3 regions of the Neobacillus sp. GCM10027624 genome follow, and region 2 is predicted to be linked to each of the others. Evidence: riboswitches for the same ligand, from Rfam matches in the RefSeq annotation. Region 2 holds a riboswitch; each other region holds the start of a gene.

Region 1 (4,683 bases), 400 kb from region 2:
GCCCGATATTCTGTAAAAATAATGACTTTGTCATTTACCTTCTGAATTAATTCTAGCGCTTTTTCAGCTTTTGAGTTTTGCTGGACGGCCTCAACTTTTTTAATCAAATAATTAATTTGTTCTTCAAAGGCAGGAGATGGATTTTCCTTTTTTTGCAGCATGTTTTTTAGTGTATAAAAAACGGCTTCGCGGCTGCTGCATGCTTCTCTTTGTAATGTCATCACAGAAAAGGCACTTGTTTGAACCCAATCTCCTTCACTTCTTAAATCATTAATGGCCTCATATAGATCTTTTTCTGATGATGAAAATTCAATTGGAATGGTTTCAACATGCCTTTTGGTCCATTCAATCCCGGTGTCAGCTCTCCGATTACGAATCATTACTTTATTGACTAATTCCTTTAAATGCTCATTATCATTTAAAGAACGGGCGTCCCGTTTATATTTTTCATAAAAGGCTGTCTCGCTTCCCAAATGCCCCGGTTTTAAAAGGGATACTAGGTTGAAGATTTCTTCAATTCTGTTTTGAATCGGGGTTGCTGTTAACAATAAACAAAATTTCTTTTTTAAATTTTGAACAAACTCATAGTTTTTCGTTTTGTTATTTTTCAGCTTATGGGCTTCATCGATGATAATAAGGTCATAGTTTTGATTGTAAATAATATCGCGATGCGGATTTCGTTTTGCGGTATCAATGGAGGACACCACCACATCACATTGTTCCCATACATAACTTTTTCTTTGCGAAATCGCCGGAATAAAAAATTTGCTATTTAGTTCCATTGCCCATTGTGTAACCAGGGAAGCAGGGACTAGAATCAATACCTTTTTAACCAAACCGCGAATCATGTACTCTTTTAAAATAAGACCAGCTTCGATGGTTTTACCTAGCCCAACCTCATCAGCGAGAATTGCTTTTCCATTCATGTTTTCAATGACTTGTTTAGCTGTTTCGAGCTGATGGGGAAGGGGAGTTAAATGCGGCAGATGGCTGGGTGCCTGCAGTCCCTCAAATTCGGGGATGACAAGATGTTTTTCAACCTCAATTGCAAGTTTAAAAAGATCCCAATTTCCCCATGGACCATCATGTTCAATCCTATGTAAAAAGTCATCCTGCCAGGAGGAATCGAATTCTATGTGAACAGACATGGTTTTCCAGCTCCTTTTCTGTCAGATACCTATTGCTCAAAATATCATTTTAGGGTAGGATGTTAGTAGCTTAGAAAGTTTTAAATTTTTGTAATAAAGTAAATGATTTTGAAGATGTATTTATTTTAGTATTACCCATATGGAAAATATTATAAATGCGGATGATAACAAGGGGAGAGACTACTCGTGTAGCGCCGAAGGAGCAAACAGAAATGTGAATCTCTCAGGCAAAAGAACTCTTGTTTGACGCAGCTCTGGAGAGTGCTTCAGTTATATAGGAGCCACCAAAGGGGAAAGCCAATATCGGTAAACTTTCAGGTGCAAGGACAGAGACCTTCTTTAATTTAAAAAGGGGGGGCTCTGTCTTTTTTTCTGGGGAAAAATATCTTAGAAAAAATGTAAAACTTATTCTAGAGATATAACGTCTCTTATGGGTATGTTTTCTCTACGCACCATCTTGTTATTTTTTTAATAAAATTTTCTGAAAAAGGGGAATTCAATATGGCTGATTTAAAACGCACTCCATTATTTGAAACCTACAAGCAATACGGGGGTAAGACAATCGATTTTGGCGGCTGGGAGCTGCCAGTCCAATTTTCAAGCATTAAGGAAGAACATGAAGCCGTTCGTACAAAAGCAGGTTTATTCGATGTATCTCATATGGGGGAAGTTGAGGTTAAAGGACCTGACAGCTTATCCTATTTGCAAAAAATGATGACGAATGATGTTTCTAAACTGAAGGATGGCGGCGCTCAGTACACAGCGATGTGTTACGAAAACGGCGGTACAGTGGATGATTTGCTTGTTTATAAAATGGAAGATAATCATTATCTACTCGTGGTAAATGCCTCCAATATTGAAAAAGATTATAAGTGGCTTGAAGACCATCTTGAAGGTGATGTTACCCTTAAAAACTTGTCTGAACAAACAGCTCAACTGGCCATTCAGGGACCACTTGCAGAAAAGGTACTACAGAAGTTGGTTAAAGAATCCGACCTAAGTCAAATTGGCTTTTTCAAATTTCAGCAGGAAGTAAAAATTAATGGCAAAACGGCCCTTGTTTCTAGAACTGGTTATACTGGGGAAGATGGGTTCGAAATTTATTGTAAGTCAGACGATGCGGTTGACCTTTGGAATGCTATTTTGGAAGCAGGTAAGGAAGAAGGAGTTCTTCCTTGCGGATTGGGCGCACGTGATACGTTACGCTTTGAGTCCGTTTTACCGCTTTACGGTCAAGAACTTTCTCCTGAAATTTCACCACTAGAAGCAGGAATTGGTTTCGCTGTAAAGTTAAATAAGGAAGCAGATTTTATTGGTAAAGAGGCATTAAAAGAACAAAAAGAAACTGGTCTTCCTAGAAAAACGGTTGGGATTGAAATGATTGACCGTGGTATTCCACGTCATGGGTATTCCGTTTATAAAGGGGAAGAGCTCATTGGTGAGGTTACTACAGGTACGCAGTCCCCAACATTAAAGAAAAATATCGGGCTTGCACTTATTCCAACACAATATGCCGAATTAGATGGTGAAGTTGAGGTTGAAATTCGCGGAAAACGTTTAAAAGCAAAAGTAATTCCAACACCTTTTTATAAAAAAGAAAAGAAATAATGGAAGGGAGTTAGGTTTATGAAACATCGCTATTTACCTATGACTGAAGAAGATAAGAGAGTAATGCTTGAAACCATTGGCGTTTCCTCCGTTGATGAACTTTTTAGCGATATCCCGGAGCAAGTACGTTATAAAGGTGAATACAACATTAAAGCTGCTAAATCAGAGCCTGCTTTAATGAAAGAACTACTTAAAATGGCAGATCGTAATGCAGACTTGAAAAGAAATGTTTCTTTCTTAGGAGCAGGCGTTTATGACCATTATATGCCTGTTATTGTCGACCATGTTATCTCACGTTCAGAATTCTATACAGCCTATACACCATATCAGCCTGAAATTTCTCAAGGGGAGCTTCAAGCAATATTTGAATTCCAAACGATGATTTGCGAATTAACGGGAATGGACGTTGCCAACTCTTCTATGTATGATGGCGGAACAGCATTAGCTGAAGCAGCAATGCTTAGTGCCGGTCATACAAAACGAAAAGTAATTTTAGTTTCAAATGCGGTTCATCCGGAATATCGTGACGTACTTAAAACCTATGCAAAGGGTCAGAACTTAAGCGTAGTTGAAGTACCAGTAATAGACGGTCTAACAGATTTAAATGAATTAAAAGGCTTAGTAAATGCCGATGTTGCTGCAGTTATTGTTCAATATCCAAACTTTTTTGGCAGAATCGAACCATTAAAAGAACTAGAAGAAATCATTCACGCCAATAAATCAATGTTTGTCGTATCAAGCAATCCACTATCTCTTGGAGTATTAACACCTCCGGGCAAATTTGGTGCTGATATTGTCATTGGGGATGCACAGCCTTTTGGTATTCCATCCGCATTTGGCGGTCCGCACTGTGGATACTTTGCTGTTACTGAAAAACTAATGAGAAAAGTTCCGGGTCGCCTTGTCGGACAGACAACAGATGACGAAGGACGCCGTGGTTTTGTTTTAACCCTGCAGGCACGCGAACAACATATTCGCCGTGAAAAAGCGACTTCAAATATTTGTTCTAACCAAGCTTTAAACGCACTTGCAGCTTCCGTTGCTATGACCGCTCTTGGCAAAAAAGGTGTTCGTGAAATGGCAGCAAACAATATGCAAAAGACTCAATATGCGAAAAATGCCTTTAAAGCGGCAGGCTTTGAAATTGTCAATGATGGTTTTTCATTTAATGAATTTGTAATTAAATTGAATCACCCGGTAAAAGAAATAAATAAACAGCTTTTACAAAAGGGAATCATTGGCGGTTATGATTTAGGTCGTGATTATTCAGAACTTACCAATCATATGCTGATTGCTGTGACTGAACAAAGAACGAAGGAAGAAATCGATACTCTTGTAAAAGAATTGGGGGATTTGCATGCATAATCAAGATCAGGCGCTCATTTTTGAACTTAGTACACCTGGCCGAGTCGGATACAGCCTCCCAGAGATGGATGTTCCGGAATTAGAATTAAATGACCTTCTTCCTGAAGGATATTTACGCGCAGATGAGCCTGAGCTTCCTGAAGTTTCTGAGCTTGATATCATGCGTCATTATACAGCACTTTCAAAACGAAACCATGGCCTTGATTCAGGATTTTATCCATTAGGATCATGTACGATGAAATATAATCCAAAAATTAATGAAAATGTTGCCCGCTATAATGGCTTTGCTCATATTCATCCCCTTCAGGATGAAGACTCTGTACAGGGTGCATTGGAATTAATGTACGACCTTCAGGAACATTTAATCGAAATTACAGGGATGGATGAAGTAACTCTGCAATCGGCTGCAGGTGCCCACGGGGAGTGGACCGGGTTAATGTTAATCCGTGCTTTCCACGAGGCTAATGGTGATTTCAACCGGACAAAGGTTATTGTTCCGGATTCAGCCCATGGTACAAATCCTGCGTCTGCAACGATTGCTGGCTTTGAAACCGTTACAGTT
Region 2 (4,683 bases):
TGGATGAAGACCAGCTGCAACAAGTCCTGCAATATGTGCCATGTCCACCATGAATTTTGCACCAACTTGATCAGCAATTTGTCTAAAGCGTGCAAAATCAATTACTCTAGGGTAAGCACTTGCCCCCGCAATGATCAATTTTGGTTTTTCCCTTTTTGCAATCTCTTCTAGTTCATCATAGTCAATCAATTGAGTGTCCTCTCTCACACCATAGGAGACGATTTCAAACCATTTTCCTGAAACGCTAACAGGGCTCCCATGAGTTAAGTGCCCGCCATGTGAAAGGTTCATCCCCATGACCTTGTCACCAGGCTGCAACAATGCGTAGAATACTGCAAAATTTGCTTGTGCACCTGAGTGTGGCTGAACATTTGCATATTTTGCTCCAAACAGCTTTGTTAGGCGATCAATCGCTGTATTTTCTGCTATATCAACAAATTCACATCCACCATAGTAACGCTTTCCTGGATAGCCTTCAGCATATTTATTCGTCATCACACTTCCCATTGCTTCTAATACATCTTGGCTTACAAAGTTTTCAGAAGCGATTAACTCCAATGTTTGATGCTGACGCTCCTGCTCTTTCTTAATTGCTTCAAAAATAGTTGAATCATTTTGTTGTAATCCCATTTCTAGTCCTCCTTTTAATGGTTCAACTACCCTTTGATGTTTCAAACATGGAATTTATCTTGCTAATTACTGAAGATTTTTATTTCCAAGTAAATCGATAGAAACACTCACTTTTTTGCACGCAAAAAAGGACAGAAAAGGGTAGCATAAAGATTGCTCTACCCTTCTCTGTCCTTTTACCTGAGAGTTTAGTTCCTTTTACGAAAAGAACCTTCCCCTTTGGTGGCATATTAATTATGCGCTCTCCAGAGTTGCGTCCAGTTATGGTTCCATCTACCTGAGAGATTTATTCCAAGGGTCTTTTTGGAACTTGCTCCTTCGGTGGCGTGTTAAATTGCACTCTCCCACAACCGTCATCCGCTCTATTTATTATTATTTTCAGAATAATCGCTAACATAATTCACGTCAAGCTTTTTTTATATAATTTTTGAAAGCGATAACAACAAAAGGTAATTAAGATCTTTTATCGTTTGCTGTTAATTTTCTGCAATCTTTTCCTGATTCACTGGATCTGCATGATTTTCCTTTAGATTCCGTACCTTATAAATAGCAATTAGCATAATAAACCAAACAGGAGTTACGAACAAGGCAACACGAGTATCTTCCGCTAACCCAAGGACAACAAGAACGAATGCAAGAAAAGCAAGGATTAAGTAATTGGAAACGGGATAAAACGGCAACTTGAATTTATTTACTTTTGCCAAATCAGGTCTTACTTTACGGTATTTTAAATGACTGATGACAGTAATTCCCCAAATAAAGATGAAACATACCGTAGAAATACTTGTAATTAGTGTAAATACTCCTTCCGGCATGATATAGTTTAAAATTACGGCAATGAGAATGACAACAGTTGAAAAGAATAATGCATTTGAAGGTATTTTTCGTGAAGTAAGTTTTGCGAATGGTACAGGTGCATTTTTATCCTTGGCCAGTGAGTAAACCATCCGGCTTGTGCTAAAGACAGCGCTGTTACAAGCTGAAGCCGCGGATGTAAGCACGACAAAATTAACGATACCGGCAGCAGCTGCGATACCAACCGCTACGAAGACTTGGACAAATGGGCTTTTCGCCGGATTTATGGCATTCCAAGGATAAATACTCATAATTACAAATAGTGCGCCAAGGTAGAAAATAAAAACACGGATTGGGATATTATTGATTGCTTTTGGGATAACTTTTTCCGGATCTTTCGTTTCGCCCGCTGTAAGGCCAACAAGTTCAATCCCTGTAAAGGCAAACACGACCATTTGGAATGAGAGAATAAACCCATTTATTCCATTTGGAAACATGCCGCCATGGCTCCACAAGTTCTTGAAACTAGACGGCCCTGAATTAGTAGAAAAGCCTTTAATAATCATGACAAGACCGATGAAGATTAGAGCCAAGATGGCAATTACTTTGATTAATGCAAACCAAAATTCCATTTCACCAAAAAGTTTAACAGTTGTAAGGTTCATAACTAACAGAATAACAAGGGCAATTAATCCTGGCATCCACTGTGGTACATTAGGAAACCAATATTGGGTATAAAGACCAACCGCTGTTAAGTCAGCCATGGCAATGGAGATCCAGCAAAACCAGTAGGTCCAACCAGTGATAAAGGCTGCCATATTACCTAAATAGTCTCTCACAAAGTCAACAAATGAATGATAGTTCAAATTGGTTAAGAGTAGTTCGCCAAGTGCACGCATAATTAAAAAGCAAATGACACCTGTAATCATATAAGCAAATAAAATCGAAGGTCCTGCCAAATGAATAGATTTTCCTGCCCCAAGAAATAACCCCGTTCCTATTGCTCCGCCAATGGCGATTAGCTGAACGTGCCTGTTCTTTAAACCTCTATCTAATTTTTGTTCTTGCATTGATTCCCCTCTTTTCCTAATTTTTTTCAAACCGTGAATACACCCTCATAATTTTCCAGTAAGTCCACCTATTTCCTTTGCCTCCTTTTTCACAACAAAAAAAGGACAGATGAAGGCACTATTTCTACCTTCTCTGTCCTTTTACCTGAAAGTTTCCTGCCAAAAAAGCAGATCCCCTTTGGTGGCATATAAAGAAATATGCACTCTCCAGAGCTACGTCATGTATTGGTCCTTATTACCTGAGAGATTTATTCCAAGGCTTTTATGGAATTTGCTCCTTCGGCGGCAACATTCGTTACTCTCTCCCAATACAATCAACCGTAAAAATATTCTATTGTTTTTGAAGAATTAAATAATTGAAAGCGGATTCACAAAATTATATTCTCACAAACTAGTTTTTTTGTCAATTCAGTTATTAGGGAAAATTCAAAATTTTTTATAAAAATAAAAGAATAGCAGTCTTCACATCCAATGCCGCTATTCTTTTCTATTTTGAACTTGAAGGCATTCTTCCACGACTCGATCTTTCATAATAAAGCTGTATTCATCACCAAACCTGAGCTGTAAAAGATCCCCTTTTACAAGAACAGGGCCATTGGTTTCATAATAGGTATTCGTTTTGTTTAACGTGCTTACAATTCCCCAAAAAATAGCCTTTACAAAAGGACCTTTTGGGTCGATTACCCTGTATTCCCCGATTCTCTTAACCTCCCCTAGATGGGCCCCTGTTTCTTCAAGAACCTCTCGACGTGCTGCTTCTTCAAGTGTTTCTCCTTCCTCTCTTTTACCTCCCGGAAATTCGAGACCACGTCTTTTGTGACAGGTTAATAACCAGGAATCTTTATATTGACAAATGACCAGCACATGCTTTGCCTCGTCGGGAAAGCTTTTTTTGGAAAAGGATAACTCAACTTTATTCCCATTTTGATCAATAAACTCTATCATTTCATTACCGCCTATATCCATTGATTCTTCCATTATAATCAATTATCTTAAAACAAAAAATCCTTATCTTTATGCGGATAAGGATTTCCTTTTGTTATTCATCTTTTGGTAAAATATTCATATTCCCAATATGATTCTTTGCTTCTTCATCTCCAAGCTTATAAATAATTCCATATACTTGTTGAATCGTGCTGTCATACTGGTGATTTTCACGATCATGATGATATTCGACAAAGGGAATATGAGCGCGGATAAAAGCATCCCATTCAGTAGAATAGTTTTGATCAAATAATTCACGCAGCTCGGTAATTTCATCATCGGTTGCTTGAATTTTATAGCTCCAGGTTGAACTTCTTGCATTTTGCGTTATATGCCCTGTACCAACATCTATATAATAAGTTTTCTTTTGCTCATCCATGCTATCAGCTCCTTTTTCAGGCCATGACTCTTTCGTTTCAGAGGTGCCCGATTTTCTTAACACTAATTATCATTTTCCACAAAGTGATAATTTTTATTCTTTTTTTAAATGTAATTCGTTTTTTAGAAATGGCTTCTTTATAGTTTTGTAAAAATTACCAATTTCACCTTTAAAATATTGATTGACTTTCCTTTTTTTTTCACCTTGACAGAATGCTGAATTAACAGTAAAATAAAAACCACATAAAACTTATTCTATTATTATATAAAAATTAATTTTCCTTTAGCATTCGGTTAATACCACCTATTGGCTAAATGAAAAAGGAGTAAACTAAGAATCAGAATAGGTTGACTCGGATTCTTTATAAATAAGAAAAATGTATAAAATGGTAGACTAATAAAAAGCCCAAATTAGGCTAGTTAAAAGTAAACCGACAATTTTCAGAGTTTAATGGTTTGATATAAAACCATTAAATAGTGAAAAATTGTCGGTTTTTTTGTTTTAAAAATGCTATGAAGAAAGGAAAATGATGCAAATGGTTATGAATTGTATTCTCGGAATTTTTGCTGCTTCGGACCATTCAATTCCATGGAGGGAAGCCAAATGCTAATTTTCCATACCTCTAATTTACTGCCAATGACTTTTTTTATGTTACTTGCAATCTCGGTATTAAGCAGCCTAGTACTATTAATTCCGAAGGTCCCATTGAATTTCGTCCGTATTCATACTGCGATCCTTTTGCTGCCTCCGCTGGCAGCTCTAATCGCCCTTATTTCAAATAATAGAAGTGTAAATTTCGAGCCATGGCAATTTGATACATTATCA
Region 3 (4,683 bases), on a different contig from region 2:
TAAGATTTACAGAGCAAGGGTTTCCTAGACAGAGAGAATTGGCATTGGAGGTAGGAAAGACGGTTATTGAAATGAATGGGTATATAAGGTCGGTGGTTGAAAAATATCAAGGAGACCGGATCTTAAATAAAACGACTTTACGGTTTTTGGAGCATCATTTTCCGGAGACCTGCTATTTCGTGAAAAAATTAGCGGAATTCGCTCCTGAGCTTCAAGCCGAAAGCACAAATTGCTCTTTGAGGAAGCCATCGTTTAATTAGATTTTTAGGAGAGGTATCCGACAATGGGTGAGAGTTATCCGACAATAGGAGAGGGTCAAACGACAATAGGAGAACATCTCCAACAATTGTCGGACCCTCATCCATTTTGTTTTAATTAATCAGTGCCTGCAGCGGAGCTGGGATTCTTCCTCCGCGATTAATCAGTTTTTGGGAGCTAAATGGGTTCACTCCGATGACAGGTGCTCTGCCAAGGAGGCCGCCGAATTCGACCATTTCGCCTTCCTTTTTTCCCGGAACCGGAATTACCCGGACGGCGGTCGTTTTCTTATTGATCATCCCGATGGCAGCTTCATCCGCAATCATTGCTGAAAGAGTTGAAGGAGCTGCATCGCCTGTTATCGCAATCATGTCTAGACCAACAGAACATACGCAAGTCATCGCTTCAAGCTTCGATAAATTTAGTGCGCCATCGATAATACCGCGAATCATCCCGTTATCTTCGCTGACGGGGATAAAAGCGCCGCTTAATCCACCTACATAAGAGCTCGCCATGGCACCACCCTTTTTCACAGCATCATTCATTAGTGCAAGTGCTGCAATCGTCCCGTGCGTTCCCACTCGTTCGAGTCCAATCTCTTCAAGAATTTCGGCAACACTATCATTTAAAGCATTTGTTGGGGCCAATGACAAATCCATAATCCCAAACGGAATACCAAGCCGGTTGGCTACCACTCTGCCTATCAGCTCACCGGCACGAGTAATTTTAAAGGCTGTCTTCTTGATAATTTCAGAAACCTCGCCTAGGTCAGCATCTGGGTAGCGTTTCAATGCGCTCAAAACAACCCCTGGACCGCTTACACCAACATTGATGACTGCTTCGCCTTCCCCTGCTCCATGAAAAGCTCCAGCCATGAAAGGGTTATCCTCTACGGGATTACAAAAGACAACAAGCTTCGCACAGGCAATCCCGTTTTGATCCTTCGTTCTTTCAGCCGCCTCTTTAATAATAAAACCCATTTCTCTAACGGCATCCATATTAATCCCTGTCCGGGTGGTTGCAACCGAAACAGAAGAGCAAACACGCTCCGTTACACTCAGTGCTTCCGGAAGGGCTTTTAACAATGTTTCGTCACCCTTTGAGGTTCCTTTATGAACAAGTGCAGAAAAGCCGCCGATAAAATCAATTCCTAATTGTTTTGCCGCTTTGTCAAGCGTTTTCGCGAGCTCTACAGTTTGTTCCGCTGTTGCATTGCCGAGAATTTCAGCAATCGGTGTAATGGAAATTCTTTTATTTATAATTGGAATTCCAAATTCCTTCTCGGTTTCCTCGGCCACTTCTCTTAAGTTTTGTGCGTATTTCGTGATTTTTTCATAGACTCGCATATTCATTTTTTCAAAATCAGAATCGGCACAATCCCGGAGGCTGATGCCCATCGTTACCGTACGAATATCAAGATTTTCCATTTGAACCATGCGAATCGTCTGTAGGATTTCATCCATTGCAATTGTCATAATAACGATCTCTCCCTTTTACACGCGGTGCATCGCTTGGAAAATTTCCTCAAGCTGAATGTTGATTTTTAATCCCATATCTTCACCGGCAAGGGTCAATTCATTCCTTAATCTATTTAAATTTACCTTTCCGGTAACATCAATAATCATCATCATGGTGAAAAAATCCTGTAGAATCGTTTGGCTGATATCAAGAATGTTCATGTTGTTGTTTGCAAGAATGGTTGTTACCTTTGAAATAATTCCTACCTGATCCTTTCCAATTACACTTACAACTGCTCGTCTTCGCTCCATTTCTTCCACCTCTATGAATAAAATAAAAAAAAGATTGGATAGATCCAATCTCACGGTAAAAGAAGAGTGTGTAGTTTTATGTACAACTTTCTCTTCTGTCCTTTTGCCTGAGATTGTGAATCCTTCGGCGCCGCAAATGCGCGGTCTCTCCAGAAGCTGCTCCGGTTATAGTGTGATCCACAACCATCATAGCCTGCTATATTGAATTAAACAAATCTTATCAAGGAAAAAGATTTCAGTCAATAAGAAAAATATGTAGAATTTGTGTGGCCGTTGTTCGAGCTTAGCATCATAGCCAAAAACTCACTCCAACATGTGAACTCCTAACCAGAGTATTTTAAGCCCGGACAACTTTGACCTACAATAAAGATAATAACCGGAAACGATTAAAAACGGATGAAAAAAATGTTAACAATTTGTTAAGTCTTTGTTGATTTAAAAATAATTATATTGTAAACGGACAGAAATTATTATGTAAACAAACACCGCTATACTAAGATATAAGACTAAAAGGCGGTGGTTTTATGGAAGAGACACTAGTAAAATCATATTTACAAAAATCATTGGAAGAGTGGAAAGAGGATATATCCAATTTCCTTGGTGAAATCGACAAAGAATATGAAGAGGTAGCGCAGGAGTTAAAGGTATATTCATATAAATATAACATTACGAAACAAGTGATTCAATCAACGGTAAATGAGGAGATCATCGAAAGTATTCGGCAAATGTACCATAAACCTTTTGAGGAAAGTTATAACCAACTAAAGGTGTACATACGAGATCTTGAAGAGAAACGAAAGGTTTTTCAAATGTTTATCCAAAAAATTGATGAAGTCACTCGGAAAGAATCAGCTAAATTGAATGTTTCATAGGTAAGAAGATATCCCGATGGAAGCAGCTTTTACGATATAAAGCTGCTTTTTATGATGTATAAGAACTTGAACCCGCATTCCTTCACCTTGCATATATTGATTAACAGATAGAGGAGAGGTGAAGCAGATGATCACCGCCATGATCGGCAGTAAAACCTATACACTGCCAGAAAACCTGGAGGAATATTTTCAAAGATTTCGTTCTCAAGTGATCGGAATCAATCATGAATATGAAACGCCCTATGGAAAAAAGCAAATCATTTATACGGACTGGACGGCAAGCGGGCGTCTTTACCGTCCAATCGAACGGAAAATATCTGAGGTATTTGGACCATTTATGGCAAATACCCATACTGAGTCCAATACAACGAGTTTAATGATGACCGCTATCTATAAACAATCAAAAAAGATTATAAAAGAGCATGTAAATGCGGATGAACGGGATTCGCTTATTCTTGATGGCTTTGGGATGACCTCAGTTATGAATAAATTTCAGAGAATCTTAGGGTTGCGGGTCCCCGAACAGTTAAGAGGGTATTTGCAAATTCCTGAAAAAGAGCGCCCCGTTATTTTTATCACCCATATGGAGCATCATTCAAATCAGACTACGTGGCTTGAGACCATCGGGGAGGTTGTCATTTTAGAACCTAGCTCAACCGGAGAGATTGATGTTCCGCAATTGGAGGAGCTTCTCCAGAAATATCGTGAACGTCCATTGAAAATAGGGTCTTTTACGGCTTGTTCGAATGTTACGGGAATTCAAACCCCCTATCATCAATTAGCAAAAATCATGCATCAACATGGAGGATTATGTTTTATCGATTTTGCTGCATCTGCACCGTATGTCAAAATCGATATGCATCCGGAAGATCCTTTAGAAAAGTTAGATGCGATATTTTTCTCGCCGCATAAGTTTTTAGGAGGGCCGGGAACAAGCGGGGTATTAGTTTTTGATTCAAGGCTTTATTCAAATCAGGTACCGGACCATCCGGGGGGAGGAACTGTACTATGGACCAATCCCTGGGGGGAGCATCATTATTATCCAGATATTGAACTCAGAGAGGATGGAGGAACACCTGGAATTTTGCAAGCAATTCGCACAGCCCTTTGCGTGAATTTAAAAGATCAAATGGGCGTTGGAAATATATTAAAAAGAGAAAAAGAGCTGCTTGGAATCCTATTACCACAGCTTGAAAAAATTCCAACCTTTCACATATTAGACGGTCATTTAAAAAACCGTTTAGGAATTATTTCTTTTTACATTGAAAATATCCATTATAATTTAATTGTTCGTTTGCTGAATGATCGTTTTGGCTTTCAGGTCCGGGGTGGATGCTCATGTGCCGGAACATATGGTCATTATTTATATCAGATTGATCAACCTGCTTCAAAGCAAATAACAGATAAAATTAACCATGGAGATCTATCTACAAAACCTGGCTGGGTCCGATTTTCCTTGCATCCGATTATGACAAATGAGGAAATTTGGTTGTTTATTCATGCAATAAAAGAAATTATTGCGAATATCGAGGTTTGGAAAAAGGATTATGTTTACGATCCGGCGAGTAATGACTATTTCTATATACACCATATTCGCGAGGATATGGCACCACTGTTCCGGTTAAGTGATTGATTTAAATCGGAAAAACTGCCTTTCGACCATTTGAAAGGCAGTTTTTTATTGTAAATGGATAAAGTTCATTAATACAGGAATGAGGGAAAAGCCAAAAATCAGGGTAATCCAAGCAGCAAAAATCATTGCAAGCGTTGAAAAGGTTCCTTCT

Evidence for each region. Region 2 has a riboswitch for glycine ahead of ACFQZ9_RS16355 (amino acid permease). Riboswitches for the same ligand answer to the same signal wherever they lie in the genome.
Region 1: it holds a riboswitch for glycine, as region 2 does, so the genes downstream of both, gcvT (glycine cleavage system aminomethyltransferase GcvT) here and ACFQZ9_RS16355 (amino acid permease) in region 2, are expected to answer to the same signal.
Region 3: it holds a riboswitch for glycine, as region 2 does, so the genes downstream of both, ACFQZ9_RS24035 (ACT domain-containing protein) here and ACFQZ9_RS16355 (amino acid permease) in region 2, are expected to answer to the same signal.

What each region holds. Positions count from the first base shown of each region.
Region 1 covers NZ_JBHTHD010000011.1:429,772-434,454, forward strand. The annotation lists gene ACFQZ9_RS18450 (DEAD/DEAH box helicase) at 1-1,148, opposite strand, end outside; glycine riboswitch at 1,310-1,397, shown strand; gene gcvT (glycine cleavage system aminomethyltransferase GcvT) at 1,650-2,756, shown strand; gene gcvPA (aminomethyl-transferring glycine dehydrogenase subunit GcvPA) at 2,775-4,121, shown strand; gene gcvPB (aminomethyl-transferring glycine dehydrogenase subunit GcvPB) at 4,114-4,683, shown strand, end outside.
Region 2 covers NZ_JBHTHD010000011.1:26,647-31,329, reverse strand. The annotation lists gene glyA (serine hydroxymethyltransferase) at 1-630, opposite strand, end outside; glycine riboswitch at 789-889, opposite strand; gene ACFQZ9_RS16355 (amino acid permease) at 1,107-2,495, opposite strand; glycine riboswitch at 2,712-2,813, opposite strand; gene ytkD (RNA deprotection pyrophosphohydrolase) at 2,973-3,461, opposite strand; gene ACFQZ9_RS16345 (hydrolase) at 3,535-3,858, opposite strand; gene ACFQZ9_RS16340 (NADH dehydrogenase subunit 5) at 4,462-4,683, shown strand, end outside.
Region 3 covers NZ_JBHTHD010000014.1:37,866-42,548, forward strand. The annotation lists gene ACFQZ9_RS24025 (DUF2935 domain-containing protein) at 1-260, shown strand, start outside; gene ACFQZ9_RS24030 (PFL family protein) at 372-1,733, opposite strand; gene ACFQZ9_RS24035 (ACT domain-containing protein) at 1,752-2,027, opposite strand; glycine riboswitch at 2,113-2,190, opposite strand; gene ACFQZ9_RS24040 (hypothetical protein) at 2,552-2,899, shown strand; gene ACFQZ9_RS24045 (aminotransferase class V-fold PLP-dependent enzyme) at 3,027-4,532, shown strand; gene ACFQZ9_RS24050 (LrgB family protein) at 4,578-4,683, opposite strand, start outside.